Regions from separate parts of the Neobacillus sp. B4I6 genome, predicted to be linked through region 2. Evidence: a T-box and tRNA genes for the amino acid it is inferred to sense, from the RefSeq annotation. Region 2 holds a T-box; the other regions hold tRNA genes.
The links. A T-box is a leader RNA that pairs with one kind of tRNA and senses whether it is charged. The one in region 2 lies ahead of QF028_RS04475 (glycine--tRNA ligase), so its partner is inferred to be a tRNA-Gly.
Positions count from the first base shown of each region.

Region 1: it encodes a tRNA-Gly, which carries the amino acid that the T-box ahead of QF028_RS04475 (glycine--tRNA ligase) is inferred to sense. The anticodon was not compared.
Region 3: it encodes a tRNA-Gly, which carries the amino acid that the T-box ahead of QF028_RS04475 (glycine--tRNA ligase) is inferred to sense. The anticodon was not compared.

Region 1 covers NZ_JBNPWB010000002.1:4,973,799-4,980,098, forward strand. Annotated here, with positions in the region: rRNA gene QF028_RS26660 (23S ribosomal RNA) at 1-1,517, opposite strand, end outside; rRNA gene QF028_RS26665 (16S ribosomal RNA) at 1,714-3,263, opposite strand; tRNA gene QF028_RS26670 (tRNA-Gly) at 3,378-3,451, opposite strand; tRNA gene QF028_RS26675 (tRNA-Pro) at 3,468-3,544, opposite strand; tRNA gene QF028_RS26680 (tRNA-Arg) at 3,551-3,624, opposite strand; tRNA gene QF028_RS26685 (tRNA-Leu) at 3,685-3,770, opposite strand; tRNA gene QF028_RS26690 (tRNA-Leu) at 3,832-3,916, opposite strand; tRNA gene QF028_RS26695 (tRNA-Gln) at 3,941-4,015, opposite strand; tRNA gene QF028_RS26700 (tRNA-Glu) at 4,077-4,148, opposite strand; tRNA gene QF028_RS26705 (tRNA-Ser) at 4,160-4,250, opposite strand; tRNA gene QF028_RS26710 (tRNA-Asn) at 4,254-4,328, opposite strand; gene QF028_RS26715 (SprT family protein) at 4,451-4,924, opposite strand; gene cmpA (cortex morphogenetic protein CmpA) at 5,020-5,133, shown strand; gene QF028_RS26725 (Tex family protein) at 5,383-6,300, opposite strand, start outside.
Region 2 covers NZ_JBNPWB010000002.1:536,245-542,544, forward strand. Annotated here, with positions in the region: gene QF028_RS04455 (diacylglycerol kinase family protein) at 1-55, shown strand, start outside; gene era (GTPase Era) at 329-1,252, shown strand; gene QF028_RS04465 (YqzL family protein) at 1,444-1,587, shown strand; gene recO (DNA repair protein RecO) at 1,622-2,374, shown strand; T-box leader at 2,425-2,608, shown strand; gene QF028_RS04475 (glycine--tRNA ligase) at 2,673-4,055, shown strand; gene QF028_RS04480 (helix-turn-helix transcriptional regulator) at 4,169-4,801, shown strand; gene QF028_RS04485 (pyruvate, water dikinase regulatory protein) at 4,839-5,648, shown strand; gene dnaG (DNA primase) at 6,216-6,300, shown strand, end outside.
Region 3 covers NZ_JBNPWB010000002.1:5,110,624-5,116,923, reverse strand. Annotated here, with positions in the region: rRNA gene QF028_RS27530 (23S ribosomal RNA) at 1-1,231, shown strand, start outside; rRNA gene rrf (5S ribosomal RNA) at 1,306-1,422, shown strand; tRNA gene QF028_RS27520 (tRNA-Val) at 1,432-1,507, shown strand; tRNA gene QF028_RS27515 (tRNA-Thr) at 1,682-1,757, shown strand; tRNA gene QF028_RS27510 (tRNA-Lys) at 1,914-1,989, shown strand; tRNA gene QF028_RS27505 (tRNA-Leu) at 2,004-2,088, shown strand; tRNA gene QF028_RS27500 (tRNA-Gly) at 2,103-2,177, shown strand; tRNA gene QF028_RS27495 (tRNA-Leu) at 2,187-2,275, shown strand; tRNA gene QF028_RS27490 (tRNA-Arg) at 2,298-2,371, shown strand; tRNA gene QF028_RS27485 (tRNA-Pro) at 2,377-2,453, shown strand; tRNA gene QF028_RS27480 (tRNA-Ala) at 2,474-2,549, shown strand; rRNA gene QF028_RS27475 (16S ribosomal RNA) at 2,734-4,283, shown strand; rRNA gene QF028_RS27470 (23S ribosomal RNA) at 4,487-6,300, shown strand, end outside.

The DNA of each region.
Region 1 (6,300 bases), 4.4 Mb from region 2:
GCGCATATCCAACAGCGCGCTTACCCTATCCTCCTGCGTCCCCCCATTGCTCAAACGATAAAGAGGTGGTACAGGAATATCAACCTGTTGTCCATCGCCTACGCCTTTCGGCCTCGGCTTAGGTCCCGACTAACCCTGAGCGGACGAGCCTTCCTCAGGAAACCTTAGGCATTCGGTGGATGAGATTCTCACTCATCTTTCGCTACTCATACCGGCATTCTCACTTCTAAGCGCTCCACCAGTCCTTACGGTCTAGCTTCAACGCCCTTAGAACGCTCTCCTACCACTGACATCAGAGATGTCAATCCACAGCTTCGGTGATACGTTTAGCCCCGGTACATTTTCGGCGCAGAGTCATTCGACCAGTGAGCTATTACGCACTCTTTAAATGGTGGCTGCTTCTAAGCCAACATCCTGGTTGTCTAAACAACTCCACATCCTTTTCCACTTAACGTATACTTTGGGACCTTAGCTGGTGGTCTGGGCTGTTTCCCTTTTGACTACGGATCTTATCACTCGCAGTCTGACTCCCACGGATAAGTCTTTGGCATTCGGAGTTTGTCTGAATTCGGTAACCCGATGAGGGCCCCTAGTCCAAACAGTGCTCTACCTCCAAGACTCTTACTACGTGAGGCTAGCCCTAAAGCTATTTCGGAGAGAACCAGCTATCTCCAAGTTCGATTGGAATTTCTCCGCTACCCACACCTCATCCCCGCACTTTTCAACGTGCGTGGGTTCGGGCCTCCATCCAGTGTTACCTGGACTTCACCCTGGACATGGGTAGATCACCTGGTTTCGGGTCTACGACCACATACTCATACGCCCTATTCAGACTCGCTTTCGCTGCGGCTCCGTCTCTTCAACTTAACCTTGCATGGGATCGTAACTCGCCGGTTCATTCTACAAAAGGCACGCTATCACCCATTAACGGGCTCTAACTACTTGTAGGCACACGGTTTCAGGAACTATTTCACTCCCCTTCCGGGGTGCTTTTCACCTTTCCCTCACGGTACTGGTTCACTATCGGTCACTAGGGAGTATTTAGCCTTGGGAGATGGTCCTCCCTGCTTCCGACCGGATTTCTCGTGTCCGGCCGTACTCAGGATCCACTCAGGAGGGAACGAAGTTTCGACTACAGGGTTTTTACCTTCTATGACGGATCTTTCCAGATCGCTTCATCTACCCCGTTCCTTTGTAACTCCATGTTGAGTGTCCTACAACCCCAAGAGGCAAGCCTCTTGGTTTGGGCTATGTCCCGTTTCGCTCGCCGCTACTCAGGGAATCGCGTTTGCTTTCTCTTCCTCCGGGTACTTAGATGTTTCAGTTCCCCGGGTATGCCTTCCATACCCTATGTATTCAGGTAAAGATACTGTTCCATTACGAACAGTGGGTTCCCCCATTCGGAAATCTCCGGATCAAAGCTTACTTACAGCTCCCCGAAGCATATCGGTGTTAGTCCCGTCCTTCATCGGCTCCTAGTGCCAAGGCATTCACCGTGCGCCCTTTCTAACTTAACCTAAAAGGTTTGTTTCTTCTTATTAAATAAGAAATTGGCATTGACTCGGTTCTTACATTGACTTCTTCATTACGATTATCTAGTTTTCAAAGAACGATTAAAAAAAGCTTCGAGAGAATTGTACTCTCAAAACTAAACAAACAAAGATCGTGTCACAAACTGTTTTGTCTGGCTCACAGGTCCAGCTTTATCCTTAGAAAGGAGGTGATCCAGCCGCACCTTCCGATACGGCTACCTTGTTACGACTTCACCCCAATCATCTGTCCCACCTTAGGCGGCTGGCTCCTTGCGGTTACCCCACCGACTTCGGGTGTTACAAACTCTCGTGGTGTGACGGGCGGTGTGTACAAGGCCCGGGAACGTATTCACCGCGGCATGCTGATCCGCGATTACTAGCGATTCCGGCTTCATGCAGGCGAGTTGCAGCCTGCAATCCGAACTGAGAATGGTTTTATGGGATTGGCTAAACCTCGCGGTCTTGCAGCCCTTTGTACCATCCATTGTAGCACGTGTGTAGCCCAGGTCATAAGGGGCATGATGATTTGACGTCATCCCCACCTTCCTCCGGTTTGTCACCGGCAGTCACCTTAGAGTGCCCAACTGAATGCTGGCAACTAAGATCAAGGGTTGCGCTCGTTGCGGGACTTAACCCAACATCTCACGACACGAGCTGACGACAACCATGCACCACCTGTCACTCTGTCCCCCGAAGGGGAAATTCCTATCTCTAGGAGTGTCAGAGGATGTCAAGACCTGGTAAGGTTCTTCGCGTTGCTTCGAATTAAACCACATGCTCCACCGCTTGTGCGGGCCCCCGTCAATTCCTTTGAGTTTCAGCCTTGCGGCCGTACTCCCCAGGCGGAGTGCTTAATGCGTTAGCTGCAGCACTAAGGGGCGGAAACCCCCTAACACTTAGCACTCATCGTTTACGGCGTGGACTACCAGGGTATCTAATCCTGTTTGCTCCCCACGCTTTCGCGCCTCAGCGTCAGTTACAGACCAGAAAGCCGCCTTCGCCACTGGTGTTCCTCCACATCTCTACGCATTTCACCGCTACACGTGGAATTCCGCTTTCCTCTTCTGCACTCAAGTCCCCCAGTTTCCAATGACCCTCCACGGTTGAGCCGTGGGCTTTCACATCAGACTTAAAGGACCGCCTGCGCGCGCTTTACGCCCAATAATTCCGGACAACGCTTGCCACCTACGTATTACCGCGGCTGCTGGCACGTAGTTAGCCGTGGCTTTCTGGTTAGGTACCGTCAAGGTACCGGCAGTTACTCCGGTACTTGTTCTTCCCTAACAACAGAGCTTTACGACCCGAAGGCCTTCATCGCTCACGCGGCGTTGCTCCATCAGACTTTCGTCCATTGTGGAAGATTCCCTACTGCTGCCTCCCGTAGGAGTCTGGGCCGTGTCTCAGTCCCAGTGTGGCCGATCACCCTCTCAGGTCGGCTACGCATCGTCGCCTTGGTGAGCCGTTACCTCACCAACTAGCTAATGCGCCGCGGGCCCATCTGTAAGTGTCAGCCGAAACCGACTTTCAGCTTTTCCTCATGAGAGGAAAAGGATTATCCGGTATTAGCACCGGTTTCCCGGTGTTATCCCAGTCTTACAGGCAGGTTGCCCACGTGTTACTCACCCGTCCGCCGCTAACCAACAGGAGCAAGCTCCTATTGGTTCGCTCGACTTGCATGTATTAGGCACGCCGCCAGCGTTCGTCCTGAGCCAGGATCAAACTCTCCAAGAAAGTTGATTAGCTCATTTTGTTACGTTGGCTTAGTTTCTTAATTGAAACTAAAATTTTGTTTGTTTGCACGATTTTGTTTGTTTAGTTTTCAAAGAACAATTATTAAAGGTAATTTGGAGCGGGTGAAGAGAATCGAACTCTCATCATCAGCTTGGAAGGCTGAGGTTTTACCACTAAACTACACCCGCATAAAATATATTCAACTGGTCGGGAAGACAGGATTCGAACCTGCGACCCCTTGGTCCCAAACCAAGTGCTCTACCAAGCTGAGCTACTTCCCGTAAAAATGCGCCCTGAGAGATTCGAACTCCCGACCTTTTGATTCGTAGTCAAACACTCTATCCAGCTGAGCTAAGGGCGCATGTATTGAAGTCAACTTTTAAAGTATACCAGACTCAGTATCGTTTGTCAACAATTTATTTGGTGCGGCCGAGAGGACTTGAACCTCCACGGGGTTGCCCCCACTAGGCCCTCAACCTAGCGCGTCTGCCATTCCGCCACGACCGCACGATAATTAGCGACAAAAACAATCATAACATACTAACCAAATTAATTCAAGTAAAACATTTGGTGCGGGTGAAGGGAGTCGAACCCCCACGCCTTGCGGCGCCAGATCCTAAGTCTGGTGCGTCTGCCAATTCCGCCACACCCGCATTTAATATTGATTTATAAAAAAATGGCTGGGCTAGCTGGATTTGAACCAACGCATGTCGCAGTCAAAGTGCGATGCCTTACCGCTTGGCTATAGCCCAATATTGATGTTTATAAAGATTAAGAAACAGGAAATGAATCAATGTCACTCCCCGTCCCAGATGACCCCTACGGGACTCGAACCCGTGTTACCTCCGTGAAAGGGAGGTGTCTTAACCGCTTGACCAAGGGGCCTAAAAATTATATGGCGGAGAAGGAGGGATTTGAACCCTCGCGCCGGTCACCCGACCTACACCCTTAGCAGGGGCGCCTCTTCAGCCTCTTGAGTACTTCCCCATATGGCTCCGCAGGTAGGACTCGAACCTACGACCGATCGGTTAACAGCCGATAGCTCTACCACTGAGCTACTGCGGAATAATACTATTAAAAACCTTAAATCAATTAGGCAATCACCTTATCGACTCTTTACATTATAATGACGTTATAATAGAAAGTCAATATAGTTTTTAGATAAAGATTTTTTCCAAATTCTTACGTCATTCTAAAATTATTTCTTTTATTTTCGTCAACTTTCCCCTACATTTTCCACAAACATATCTGCTTGTATCAATGCTTCTTTTTCGCCTGTATGATAGCTGACATTTCGAGCATTGATATAGAAGGATTCTTTTGGATGTTCGTTTTACTGGTCTATCGGGTAATTGTGCACAAAATCGCGGTGCTCCTACTTTTTTTAATAATCGCTTAAACTCTTGGTCTCTATGCTGATACCCCTTCCCTTCAAGGTGAAGATGATAATGGCATAGCTCATGCTTAATGATCCCCACTAATTCTTTTACACCTAGCTGCTCGTAATATTTTTTATTTATTTCAATATTATGTGTGCCAAGAAGGTATCTGCCGCCTGTTGACCTTAGTCTTGGATTGAAAGACGCTATGTGTCGAAACTGCTTCCCAAATGATTCAACAGATATCTTTTCAACTAATGATTGAAGTTCTTGTTGTTCCATTTTGGGACCCTCACTTTCTTTGCGAACATGACAACCTATTATAGCATATATTGTATATACCTTTAATAATGATGTACTTTTCGGGAGGTTTTATTATGCCAACTTGGTTGCAAAACCAAATGAAAAGAGCTTTCTATGAGAAGGATCGCTATCAGATCAAGATGCTAAACCAGTGCTGGTTCTTTTACAGAAAAAAACACTTCTCTTAAGTTCATGAGGACAATTTATGCACTTCTCTTCCTTTTTTTGTCCTCATGAACACCTCATGAGGACAACTTACACCATTCCCTTCCTATTTCTGTCCTCACGAACATTTATGAGACCCTTTCCCTTCACATCTAATAATTATTTCTAAGAGTTAATTGATTGGGACAAAAATAAAAAAGAAGACCAACTCGCTTTGCGAAATGGTCTTCTTTAATGGTGATAATATTATTACAGGAACCCGTTACTTCCAACTAGTTCGAAGGCGCCAGCATTGTTAATGCAACCCGGCCTTTTTTCATATCAACGGAATCCACCCATACAGTGACTACATCCCCTACTGACACAATGTCTAATGGATGCTTTACAAATCTATTGCTTAGTTTGGAAATATGCACAAGCCCGTCCTGCTTAACGCCGATATCAACAAATGCACCGAAGTCCACAACATTCCGAACCGTACCTTGCAGCTCCATACCTGCTTGTAAATCCTCTAACTTAAGGACATCTTTTTTCAAAAGAGGGCGTGGTAAATCATCGCGCGGATCGCGTTCCGGCCTTACCAACGCATCAATAATATCCTTTAGGGTTAATTCCCCGATAGCAAGTTCTTCTGAAACAGCTTTTAAATCAATCCCATTAAGAGCAGTTATTAACTCATCCGAACCAAGGTCATCAGTTGTAAATCCTAGACTCGCTAATAATTTCTTCACTTCGTCGTAATTTTCCGGATGAATCCCTGTTCGGTCAAGCGGCTGCTTGCCATCTAATACGCGCAAGAACCCTATCGCCTGCTCATAGGTTTTTGCACCAAGACGAGGTACTTTCTTTAATTGAACCCTGCTCGTAAATTTCCCTTCCTCTTCACGCTTTTTGACAATATTATTTGCAGCAGTCTTGTTAAGCCCCGCTACATACTGTAAAAGTGATGGAGAAGCAGTATTCACATTTACACCGACCCTGTTAACGGCTGTTTCAACCACAAAATGCAACGATTCTGACAGACGTTTCTGGGAAACATCATGCTGGTATTGACCGACACCAACCGATTTTGGGTCAATTTTGACCAATTCCGCTAATGGATCCTGCAACCGGCGTGCAATAGAGGCTGCACTTCTTTCTTCTACCTGCAGATTCGGAAACTCTTCTCTGGCTAATTCCGAAGCAGAATA
Region 2 (6,300 bases):
TCTATCGGTTGTAATTGGCCTATTAATATTTTTACCCTACATACAAAAGCTTTAAAAAATTAAGCTGAATAGAGTTTATTTACCATCATTTGAAATGGGATACTGGATTAGGTAAAATAACTTATCAGCAAAATAATTAAGACTTGCTGATTTGTGAGAAAATTCTAATTTTTATAAATTTTTTGCTTCAACCTAATGATTTTCAATCAATTTTGAGGTAAAATAAAGAAACAGCAGATTCCTGCTGGAAGGGAAGAACACTAGTGAACATCGATCAACTAATTAAAGAAACAAAAAAGGCAAGTTCCTTCATAACAGGAGGATCTATATGCTGAATAATGACAACGGAAGCAAAGGATACAAGTCAGGTTTTATTTCGATTATTGGCCGGCCAAATGTAGGTAAATCCACGTTTCTTAATCGCGTGATTGGCCAAAAAATTGCCATAATGAGTGATAAAGCACAAACAACTCGTAACAAAATCCAAGGTGTGTTAACAGTAAATGATGCCCAGATGATTTTTATAGATACACCAGGTATCCATAAACCCAAGCACAAATTAGGCGATTTTATGATGAAGGTTGCTGTAAATACGCTAAAAGAAGTTGATTTGATTTTATTTATGGTAAATGCTGAAGAAGGATTTGGACGTGGTGAAGAATTTATTCTTGAAAAATTCCAAACAGTTAATACGCCAATCTTTCTTGTAATTAATAAAATTGATCAAGTTCATCCTGATAAATTATTGCCGATTATTGAATCCTATAAAGAAAAATACCCTTTTAAAGAAATTGTCCCAATATCTGCGCTTGAAGGAAACAATGTGGAGCCATTGTTAGGACAGATTAAGTCCTTCTTGCCGGAGGGACCACAATACTATCCAGCAGACCAGGTCACAGATCACCCAGAACGGTTTATTATTACCGAGTTAATAAGGGAAAAAGCACTCCACTTAACACGGGAGGAAATTCCCCACTCTTTAGCTGTGGTTCTTGACAAAATGGAGCGGAGAGAGGGTAAAGAAATTATTGATGTCATGGCAACCGTCATTGTCGAACGTGATTCACAAAAAGGAATTATTATTGGTAAGCAAGGCAGCATGTTAAAAGAAATAGGCAAACGTGCACGAGTTGATATTGAAAATCTACTAGGGTCAAAAGTATATTTAGAGCTATGGGTAAAAGTTCAAAAAGATTGGCGCAATAAGATGTCCCAGCTGCGAGATTATGGCTTCAATGAGGATGAATATTGATTAATAATGGCCGACCAAGGCGTTTCAGCTTTTCTAATAACCCTAACTAAAATATTACCGATTATTTCAAATTATGCATGGACAACATTAACAAATATTTCGTCTTATGATTTTTGCGCTGGCAGGCTATGATAATTGTAAGGTTTGGGACCGAATGAAAGCTAGTCTAAATATGAAAGGTGGGGTTTTCGATGATGGATTTTACGTGGAAAGTATTCCTCCAAACAGGTAATATTGACACATATCTTCTCATTAAAGAACTTGAGAAGGAAAACCAAGAAATACCCGGAAATCTGAATGATGAGCTAGCACAAATCGATTTTCCCGTTTCATAAGTTTGTCTTCGTGCTACTTTAGAAGGTGACAATAATGCTTCAGAAGTGTGAAGGCATCGTTATTAGAACAACAGATTATGGTGAAACAAATAAAATAGTGACAATATATACAAGGGAATGGGGAAAGATTGGTGTGATGGCGCGTGGTGCAAAAAAGCCAAACAGCCGCCTTTCCTCCATTACACAACTTTTTACACATGGTTATTTTCTAATTACTAGAGGATCTGGTTTAGGAAGCATGCAACAGGGTGAAACGGCTACATCCTTAAGATCGATTGGTGAAGACATTTTTTTAACTGCCTATGCTAGTTATATTGTCGAGTTAACCGATAAATGCACGGAAGAAAAAAAACCAAACCCTTTTCATTTTGAATTGCTCTATCAAACATTGAATTATTTGAATGAGGGCTATGACCCGGATATTCTCATGAATATTTATGAGATGAAAATGTTAAATGTATTGGGATTAAACCCAATCTTAAATCAATGTTCCGTTTGCGGCAGTACAGACGGACATTTTTCTTTTTCCATTCGTGAAGGTGGGCTTATCTGTCATCGTTGTCTGGATAAAGATCCGTACCATTTCAAATTAACACCGAGTACGATTAAATTATTAAGGCTATTTTATTATTTTGATCTTTCAAGGTTAGGAAATATTTCTGTTAAAGAAGAGACTAAGGCTGAACTTAAGAATGTTATTACTTCTTACTATGAAGAGTATTCGGGACTTCATCTCAAAACAAAAAAGTTTCTTAATTCCATGGATAAATTCAGAAATCTCTTATAAGCACACTGTTGACAATGTTTGGAGTTTTCGTTATTATTTTCATTAATAAAATATTTGCATTGACGGAGAAGAGTACTTAGTCATCTCTATAAAAGCGAACCTAGGGTGGTGGAAGCTAGGGTATAGGGCACTAAGGAAGGCGTTCCTGAGCAAACTTTGTGTTTATTAACACGATTAAAGAGGCTGTTTTTTGCAGCAAATAGGGTGGAACCGCGGGTAACTCTCGTCCCTATGCTTAACAAGCATAGGAACGAGAGTTTTTTTGTTTGAATAAAATTTATTAAAAGGAGCAATTTCAATGAATGTAACAATGGAACAAATCGTCTCACATGCAAAACACAGAGGATTTATTTTTCCAGGTTCAGAGATTTACGGAGGACTTGCAAATACTTGGGATTACGGCCCGCTAGGCGTTGAATTTAAAAACAATATTAAACAGGCATGGTGGAAAAAGTTTGTTCAAGAGTCGCCTTATAATGTTGGCTTAGATGCAAGTATTCTGATGAATCCTCGTACTTGGGAAGCATCAGGGCATATTGGGAACTTTAATGACCCAATGATTGATTGTAAAAATTGTAAAGCACGCCATCGCGCGGATAAATTAATTGAAAATGCACTAGATGAAAAAGGCATTGAAATGATTGTCGACGGCTTACCATTTGAAAAAATGGAAGAACTGGTTAAAGAACACAATATCGCATGCCCGGACTGTGGCAGTCATGATTTTACTGGTATCCGTCAGTTCAACTTAATGTTTAAAACCTTCCAAGGGGTAACAGAATCAAGTACGAATGAAATTTTCCTTCGTCCTGAAACGGCCCAAGGTATTTTTGTTAACTTTAAAAATGTTCAGCGTACGATGAGAAAGAAAATGCCGTTTGGAATTGCTCAAATAGGAAAGAGTTTCCGAAATGAAATTACTCCGGGGAATTTTACATTCAGGACAAGAGAGTTTGAACAAATGGAACTTGAATTTTTCTGTAAGCCTGGTGAAGAACTTAAATGGTTTGATTATTGGAAACAATTTGCTGAAGACTGGTTAATGTCCTTAGGTCTTACCAAAGAAAATCTAAGGCTACGAGATCACTCTGAAGATGAACTATCCCATTATAGTAATGCGACTACTGATTTTGAATTTAAGTTCCCGTTTGGTTGGGGGGAACTTTGGGGTGTCGCTTCAAGAACAGATTATGACTTGAAGCAGCATATGGAGTATTCCGGTGAAGATTTCCATTATCTTGACCCTGAAACAAATGAAAAGTATGTCCCATTCTGTATTGAACCTTCCTTAGGAGCGGATCGGGTTACGTTAGCATTCTTGATTGATGCCTATGATGAAGAACAGCTTGAAGATGGTACATCTAGAACGGTCATGCATTTCCACCCTGCTCTAGCCCCATTTAAGGCGGCAGTCCTTCCATTATCGAAGAAGCTGTCTGAAGAAGCACGAGAAGTTTTTGCTGCTTTAGCGAAGCACTTTTCAGTGGATTATGACGAATCAGGTTCCATTGGGAAACGCTATCGTCGTCATGATGAAATTGGTACACCTTTTTGTATCACTTATGATTTTGACTCTAAAGAAGACAATATGGTTACTGTTCGAGACCGGGATACAATGGAACAAAAACGGATCCCAGTAAGTGAACTTGTTAGCTTTTTGCAAGAAAAGATGACGTTTTAATGGAAAACTCGCCAATTGGCGAGTTTTCTTAATACATTCCATAGTATATAATATTCCTAATAAAGTATGACTTTTAGAAGGTTGTGGGTAACCCTTCATGATGTCATACAAAGGTGGTGTGTACAATCGAACTGACCAAACGGCAAGAACATATTTTACAAATTGTAAAAGAAAATGGGCCGATTACCGGAGAGCATATTGCCGATCAATTAAGTTTGACTAGAGCAACATTAAGGCCAGATCTGGCAATTTTAACAATGGCTGGCTTTTTAGATGCAAGACCGCGTGTGGGTTATTTTTATACGGGTAAATCTGGGACACAGCTGTTAACTGAAAATTTACAAAAAATATATGTGAAAGATTATCAATCCATCCCTATTGTGGTGAATGAAAATATTTCTGTATATGATGCGATCTGTACCATGTTCCTTGAAGATGTGGGAACATTATTTGTAGTGGATCAAAATACCATCCTTGTTGGGGTGTTGTCCAGAAAAGATTTGCTCAGAGCAAGTATAGGCAAACAAGAGCTTTCCACCATTCCTGTCAATATTATTATGACTAGAATGCCGAATATAACTATGTGTGAACGGGACGATTTATTAATCGATATCGCCAAAAAATTAATTGAAAAACAAATTGATGCCCTGCCAGTGGTTCGAAAATCAGAAAATGGATATGAGGTTATCGGTAGATTAACGAAAACAAACATTACAAAAGCGTTTGTTGGACTGGGTGATGAGTAAGTCACAAGTTAACTTGTAGAGGGGTTGTGTAGGGAGAATGGGTGTACCAATTATTTATGTTGTATCTGATTCAGTGGGGGAAACGGCTGAATTAGTTACCAAAGCAGCAATAAGCCAGTTTAATGGCTCTGGAATGAATTTAAAAAGATTTCCCTATGTAGAGGACCAGGAACATATTGATGAAGTTCTTTCACTTGTTTTACTGGATAAAGCTATGATTGCATTTACGCTTGTCAAACCTGAAATGCGTACCTATATCAAGGAAAGAGCGGAACAAGAAGGGATTCTGGCAGTCGATTTAATTGGTCCAATAATGGACAAGATTCAAGCTTTCAGTGGGAAGACACCTTTATGTGAACCAGGACTTGTTCGAAAACTTGATGAGGATTATTTTAAAAAAGTAGAAGCGATTGAATTTGCCGTAAAATATGATGATGGCCGTGACCCAAGAGGAATCCTAAAAGCAGATATTGTCCTAATTGGCGTTTCAAGAACTTCAAAGACACCACTTTCCCAGTACTTAGCCCATAAACGTTTAAAGGTTGCTAATGTCCCGCTGGTACCTGAAGTGGATCCGCCAGAAGAACTATATAGGGTTCCGATCGAGAAATGCTTCGGTTTAAAAATAAGTCCTGAAAAGTTAAACAATATCAGACGAGAACGATTAATTTCCTTAGGATTAAATGATAAGGCAAGTTATGCCAATATTGAACGGATTAAAGCGGAGTTAATCTTTTTTGAAAAAGTAGTGGAGAAAATAAGTTGTCCCGTTATTGATGTAACCAATAAAGCAGTTGAAGAAACAGCAAATGTTATCCTAAATTATATTCATAAAGGGAGACCTTAACACATAATCATTTGATTATGTGTTTTCTTCTGATAGAAAGTGGAATAATAATGATAAAAAGTTATGGTAAAATGATAATAAATGTACTATAATAAAAAATTGTGATAAAAATATATCTTTTTAGGTTTAGACTTGCTTGTGAACGAATAAACTATTTATTGTTAGATGTCAAGGGGACCCCCTAAAAAGAATTCGACATAAATCCTTTTACAAAAGTTATTTGTTAAAGAAGGAATATGCGGAGAGATGTAGAATTAATACTAATGTAGAAGGCAATCCGACTATTTATGTCGATGCAGATTCATGCCCACTGGGCAGAGATTGTCGAAATAGGATCCAAGTTTAGCGTCCGTGATCTTTTTGATGCTTCCTCCGTCTCCATATGAATGAAGAAAAATCTACATAGGAAGAGGAAATAAGTTGACGCTGGGAAGGGAGAGGCCCTAAATCCTTCCAAACTGAAGATCGTTCAAAATTTATGACAAAATTAACAAAAATTTTGTCGAAATTTGCAGGAATTTAAAGATTGCCTGCCGAATACCTGATAGTACAAATGGAGTTGTTTTCATGGCAGAGCGTATTGCCGAAGAAAAGATTAATCAAATTCGTCAGGCTGTTGATATTGTCGAAGTAATCAGCGATTATGTTCAAC
Region 3 (6,300 bases), 4.6 Mb from region 2:
GAACTCTCGTTAAGGAACTCGGCAAAATGACCCCGTAACTTCGGGAGAAGGGGTGCTTTTTGAGGTGAATAGCCTCGAAGAGCCGCAGTGAATAGGCCCAGGCGACTGTTTAGCAAAAACACAGGTCTCTGCGAAGCCGCAAGGCGAAGTATAGGGGCTGACGCCTGCCCGGTGCTGGAAGGTTAAGAGGAGGGGTTAGCGCAAGCGAAGCTCTGAATCGAAGCCCCAGTAAACGGCGGCCGTAACTATAACGGTCCTAAGGTAGCGAAATTCCTTGTCGGGTAAGTTCCGACCCGCACGAAAGGCGTAACGATCTGGGCACTGTCTCAACGAGAGACTCGGTGAAATTATAGTACCTGTGAAGATGCAGGTTACCCGCGACAGGACGGAAAGACCCCGTGGAGCTTTACTGTAGCCTGATATTGAATTTTGGTACAGCTTGTACAGGATAGGTAGGAGCCTGAGAAGCCGGAGCGCTAGCTTCGGTGGAGGCGTCGGTGGGATACTACCCTGGCTGTATTGAAATTCTAACCCGCACCCCTGATCGGGGTGGGAGACAGTGTCAGGTGGGCAGTTTGACTGGGGCGGTCGCCTCCTAAAGAGTAACGGAGGCGCCCAAAGGTTCCCTCAGAATGGTTGGAAATCATTCGCAGAGTGTAAAGGCACAAGGGAGCTTGACTGCGAGACCTACAAGTCGAGCAGGGACGAAAGTCGGGCTTAGTGATCCGGTGGTTCCGCATGGAAGGGCCATCGCTCAACGGATAAAAGCTACCCCGGGGATAACAGGCTTATCTCCCCCAAGAGTCCACATCGACGGGGAGGTTTGGCACCTCGATGTCGGCTCATCGCATCCTGGGGCTGTAGTCGGTCCCAAGGGTTGGGCTGTTCGCCCATTAAAGCGGTACGCGAGCTGGGTTCAGAACGTCGTGAGACAGTTCGGTCCCTATCCGTCGTGGGCGCAGGAAATTTGAGAGGAGCTGTCCTTAGTACGAGAGGACCGGGATGGACGCACCGCTGGTGTACCAGTTGTTCTGCCAAGGGCATCGCTGGGTAGCTATGTGCGGACGGGATAAGTGCTGAAAGCATCTAAGCATGAAGCCCCCCTCAAGATGAGATTTCCCATAGCGCAAGCTAGTAAGAACCCTGAAAGATGATCAGGTTGATAGGTCAGAGGTGGAAGCGTGGTAACATGTGGAGCTGACTGATACTAATCGTTCGAGGACTTAACCAATTTATAAGGCATACTCATTTTACAACTTCTTCTGCATTATCTAGTTTTGAGGGAATGATTCCTCAATTAAATAGTCTGGCAGCAATGGCGAGAAGGTCACACCCGTTCCCATACCGAACACGGAAGTTAAGCTTCTCAGCGCCGATGGTAGTTGGGACACGCGTCCCTGTGAGAGTAGGACGTTGCCAGGCGGTATATATGGAGGATTAGCTCAGCTGGGAGAGCATCTGCCTTACAAGCAGAGGGTCGGCGGTTCGAGCCCGTCATCCTCCACCATATTTACCTTTTTTACATTATGCCGGGGTAGCTCAATTGGTAGAGCACGACCGAATAAGCTTCCTGAATGAACTTCAGCATACTGACCGAGCTGCTGCTTGCATAAGCTTTCTGAGGTCAGGATGACGGTAACAATACCAGCGTGTTCAAACTTAATATATTTCCATACTTTACGCCGGGGTAGCTCAATTGGTAGAGCAACTGACTTGTAATCAGTAGGTTGGGGGTTCAAGTCCTCTCGCCGGCACCATTTTTCTTTCATCTTATGATGAGCCATTAGCTCAGTTGGTAGAGCAGATTGCGTACTTCATTGAAGGAGCTTCTGCGGGCAATCTGCTCAAAAGAACGTAAGTTCTTTTGAGCATCTGACTTACGCTAATAAAAGATTAGGAAATCATCTTACGATGAGCCATTAGCTCAGTTGGTAGAGCATCTGACTTTTAATCAGAGGGTCGAAGGTTCGAGTCCTTCATGGCTCACCATTTTAAATGAATATGCGGGTGTGGCGGAATTGGCAGACGCACCAGACTTAGGATCTGGCGCCGCAAGGCGTGGGGGTTCGACTCCCTTCACCCGCACCATTTAATTTTCATATGCGGAAGTAGTTCAGTGGTAGAACATCACCTTGCCAAGGTGGGGGTCGCGGGTTCGAATCCCGTCTTCCGCTCCAATTTTTTAAGCCGGGGTGGCGGAACTGGCAGACGCACAGGACTTAAAATCCTGCGGTAGGTGACTACCGTACCGGTTCGATTCCGGTCCTCGGCACCATTTAAGTTAATTAAATTCATATGCGCCCTTAGCTCAGCTGGATAGAGTGTTTGACTACGAATCAAAAGGTCGGGAGTTCGAATCTCTCAGGGCGCACTTAACGGGAAGTAGCTCAGCTTGGTAGAGCACTTGGTTTGGGACCAAGGGGTCGCAGGTTCGAATCCTGTCTTCCCGACCATTCTTCACTTATAACTATATGGGGCCTTAGCTCAGCTGGGAGAGCGCCTGCTTTGCACGCAGGAGGTCAGCGGTTCGATCCCGCTAGGCTCCACCAAAAATTTTAATTATTTTATTGACATAGCATTAACACTCTGTTAATATAATAAAGTCGCACAAACGACATGAAATTGTTCTTTGAAAACTAAACAAACAAGACGTGTAAACAAACAAAAAATTATTAGCGAATCTTTCGTAAGAAAGTGAAGCTAAGCCAACGTAACAAAATGAGCTAATCAACTTTCTTGGAGAGTTTGATCCTGGCTCAGGACGAACGCTGGCGGCGTGCCTAATACATGCAAGTCGAGCGAATCAATAGGAGCTTGCTCCTGTTGATTAGCGGCGGACGGGTGAGTAACACGTGGGCAACCTGCCTGTAAGACTGGGATAACACCGGGAAACCGGTGCTAATACCGGATAATCCTTTTCCTCTCATGAGGAAAAGCTGAAAGTCGGTTTCGGCTGACACTTACAGATGGGCCCGCGGCGCATTAGCTAGTTGGTGAGGTAATGGCTCACCAAGGCGACGATGCGTAGCCGACCTGAGAGGGTGATCGGCCACACTGGGACTGAGACACGGCCCAGACTCCTACGGGAGGCAGCAGTAGGGAATCTTCCACAATGGACGAAAGTCTGATGGAGCAACGCCGCGTGAGCGATGAAGGCCTTCGGGTCGTAAAGCTCTGTTGTTAGGGAAGAACAAGTACCGGAGTAACTGCCGGTACCTTGACGGTACCTAACCAGAAAGCCACGGCTAACTACGTGCCAGCAGCCGCGGTAATACGTAGGTGGCAAGCGTTGTCCGGAATTATTGGGCGTAAAGCGCGCGCAGGCGGTCCTTTAAGTCTGATGTGAAAGCCCACGGCTCAACCGTGGAGGGTCATTGGAAACTGGGGGACTTGAGTGCAGAAGAGGAAAGCGGAATTCCACGTGTAGCGGTGAAATGCGTAGAGATGTGGAGGAACACCAGTGGCGAAGGCGGCTTTCTGGTCTGTAACTGACGCTGAGGCGCGAAAGCGTGGGGAGCAAACAGGATTAGATACCCTGGTAGTCCACGCCGTAAACGATGAGTGCTAAGTGTTAGGGGGTTTCCGCCCCTTAGTGCTGCAGCTAACGCATTAAGCACTCCGCCTGGGGAGTACGGCCGCAAGGCTGAAACTCAAAGGAATTGACGGGGGCCCGCACAAGCGGTGGAGCATGTGGTTTAATTCGAAGCAACGCGAAGAACCTTACCAGGTCTTGACATCCTCTGACACTCCTAGAGATAGGAATTTCCCCTTCGGGGGACAGAGTGACAGGTGGTGCATGGTTGTCGTCAGCTCGTGTCGTGAGATGTTGGGTTAAGTCCCGCAACGAGCGCAACCCTTGATCTTAGTTGCCAGCATTCAGTTGGGCACTCTAAGGTGACTGCCGGTGACAAACCGGAGGAAGGTGGGGATGACGTCAAATCATCATGCCCCTTATGACCTGGGCTACACACGTGCTACAATGGATGGTACAAAGGGCTGCAAGACCGCGAGGTTTAGCCAATCCCATAAAACCATTCTCAGTTCGGATTGCAGGCTGCAACTCGCCTGCATGAAGCCGGAATCGCTAGTAATCGCGGATCAGCATGCCGCGGTGAATACGTTCCCGGGCCTTGTACACACCGCCCGTCACACCACGAGAGTTTGTAACACCCGAAGTCGGTGGGGTAACCGCAAGGAGCCAGCCGCCTAAGGTGGGACAGATGATTGGGGTGAAGTCGTAACAAGGTAGCCGTATCGGAAGGTGCGGCTGGATCACCTCCTTTCTAAGGATAAAGCTGGACCTGTGAGCCAGACAAAACAGTTTGTGACACGATCTTTGTTTGTTTAGTTTTGAGAGTACAATTCTCTCAAAGCTTTTTTTAATCGTTCTTTGAAAACTAGATAATCGTAATGAAGAAGTCAATGTAAGAACCGATCAATGCCATTTTAGTTTTCTCTCTTATGTAAGTAAGAGAATAACCTTTTAGGTTAAGTTAGAAAGGGCGCACGGTGAATGCCTTGGCACTAGGAGCCGATGAAGGACGGGACTAACACCGATATGCTTCGGGGAGCTGTAAGTAAGCTTTGATCCGGAGATTTCCGAATGGGGGAACCCACTGTTCGTAATGGAACAGTATCTTTACCTGAATACATAGGGTAATGAAGGCATACCCGGGGAACTGAAACATCTAAGTACCCGGAGGAAGAGAAAGCAAACGCGATTCCCTGAGTAGCGGCGAGCGAAACGGGACATAGCCCAAACCAAGAGGCTTGCCTCTTGGGGTTGTAGGACACTCAACATGGAGTTACAAAGGAACGGGGTAGATGAAGCGATCTGGAAAGGTCCGTCATAGAAGGTAAAAACCCTGTAGTCGAAACTTCGTTCCCTCCTGAGTGGATCCTGAGTACGGCCGGACACGAGAAATCCGGTCGGAAGCAGGGAGGACCATCTCCCAAGGCTAAATACTCCCTAGTGACCGATAGTGAACCAGTACCGTGAGGGAAAGGTGAAAAGCACCCCGGAAGGGGAGTGAAATAGTTCCTGAAACCGTGTGCCTACAAGTAGTTAGAGCCCGTTAATGGGTGATAGCGTGCCTTTTGTAGAATGAACCGGCGAGTTACGATCCCATGCAAGGTTAAGTTGAAAAGACGGAGCCGCAGCGAAAGCGAGTCTGAATAGGGCGTATGAGTATGTGGTCGTAGACCCGAAACCAGGTGATCTACCCATGTCCAGGGTGAAGTCCAGGTAACACTGGATGGAGGCCCGAACCCACGCACGTTGAAAAGTGCGGGGATGAGGTGTGGGTAGCGGAGAAATTCCAATCGAACTTGGAGATAGCTGGTTCTCTCCGAAATAGCTTTAGGGCTAGCCTCACGTAGTAAGAGTCTTGGAGGTAGAGCACTGTTTGGACTAGGGGCCCTCATCGGGTTACCGAATTCAGACAAACTCCGAATGCCAAAGACTTATCCGTGGGAGTCAGACTGCGAGTGATAAGATCCGTAGTCAAAAGGGAAACAGCCCAGACCACCAGCTAAGGTCCCAAAGTATACGTTAAGTGGAAAAGGATGTGGAGTTGTTTAGACAACCAGGATGTTGGCTTAGAAGCAGCCACCATTTAAAGAGTGCGTAATAGCTCACTGGTCGAATGACTCTGCGCCGAAAATGTACCGGGGCTAAACGTATCACCGAAGCTGTGGATTGACATCTTAGATGTCAGTGGTAGGAGAGCGTTCTAAGGGCGTTGAAGCTAGACCGTAAGGACTGGTGGAGCGCTTAGAAGTGAGAATGCCGGTATGAGTAGCGAAAGATGAGTGAGAATCTCATCCACCGAATGCCTAAGGTTTCCTGAGGAAGGCTCGTCCGCTCAGGGTTAGTCGGGACCTAAGCCGAGGCCGAAAGGCGTAGGCGATGGACAACAGGTTGATATTCCTGTACCACCTCTTTATCGTTTGAGCAATGGGGGGACGCAGGAGGATAGGGTAAGCGCGCTGTTGGATATGCGCGTCTAAGCAGTTAGGCTGAGAAGTAGGCAAATCCGCTTCTCGCGAAGGCTGAGCTGTGATAGCGAGGGAAATTTAGTACCGAAGTTCCTGATTCCACACTGCCAAGAAAAGCCTCTAGCGAGATAAAAGGTGCCCGTACCGCAAACCGACACAGGTAGGCGAGGAGAGAATCCTAAGGTGAGCGAGAGAACTCTCGTTAAGGAACTCGGCAAAATGACCCCGTAACTTCGGGAGAAGGGGTGCTTTTTGAGGTGAATAGCCTCGAAGAGCCGCAGTGAATAGGCCCAGGCGACTGTT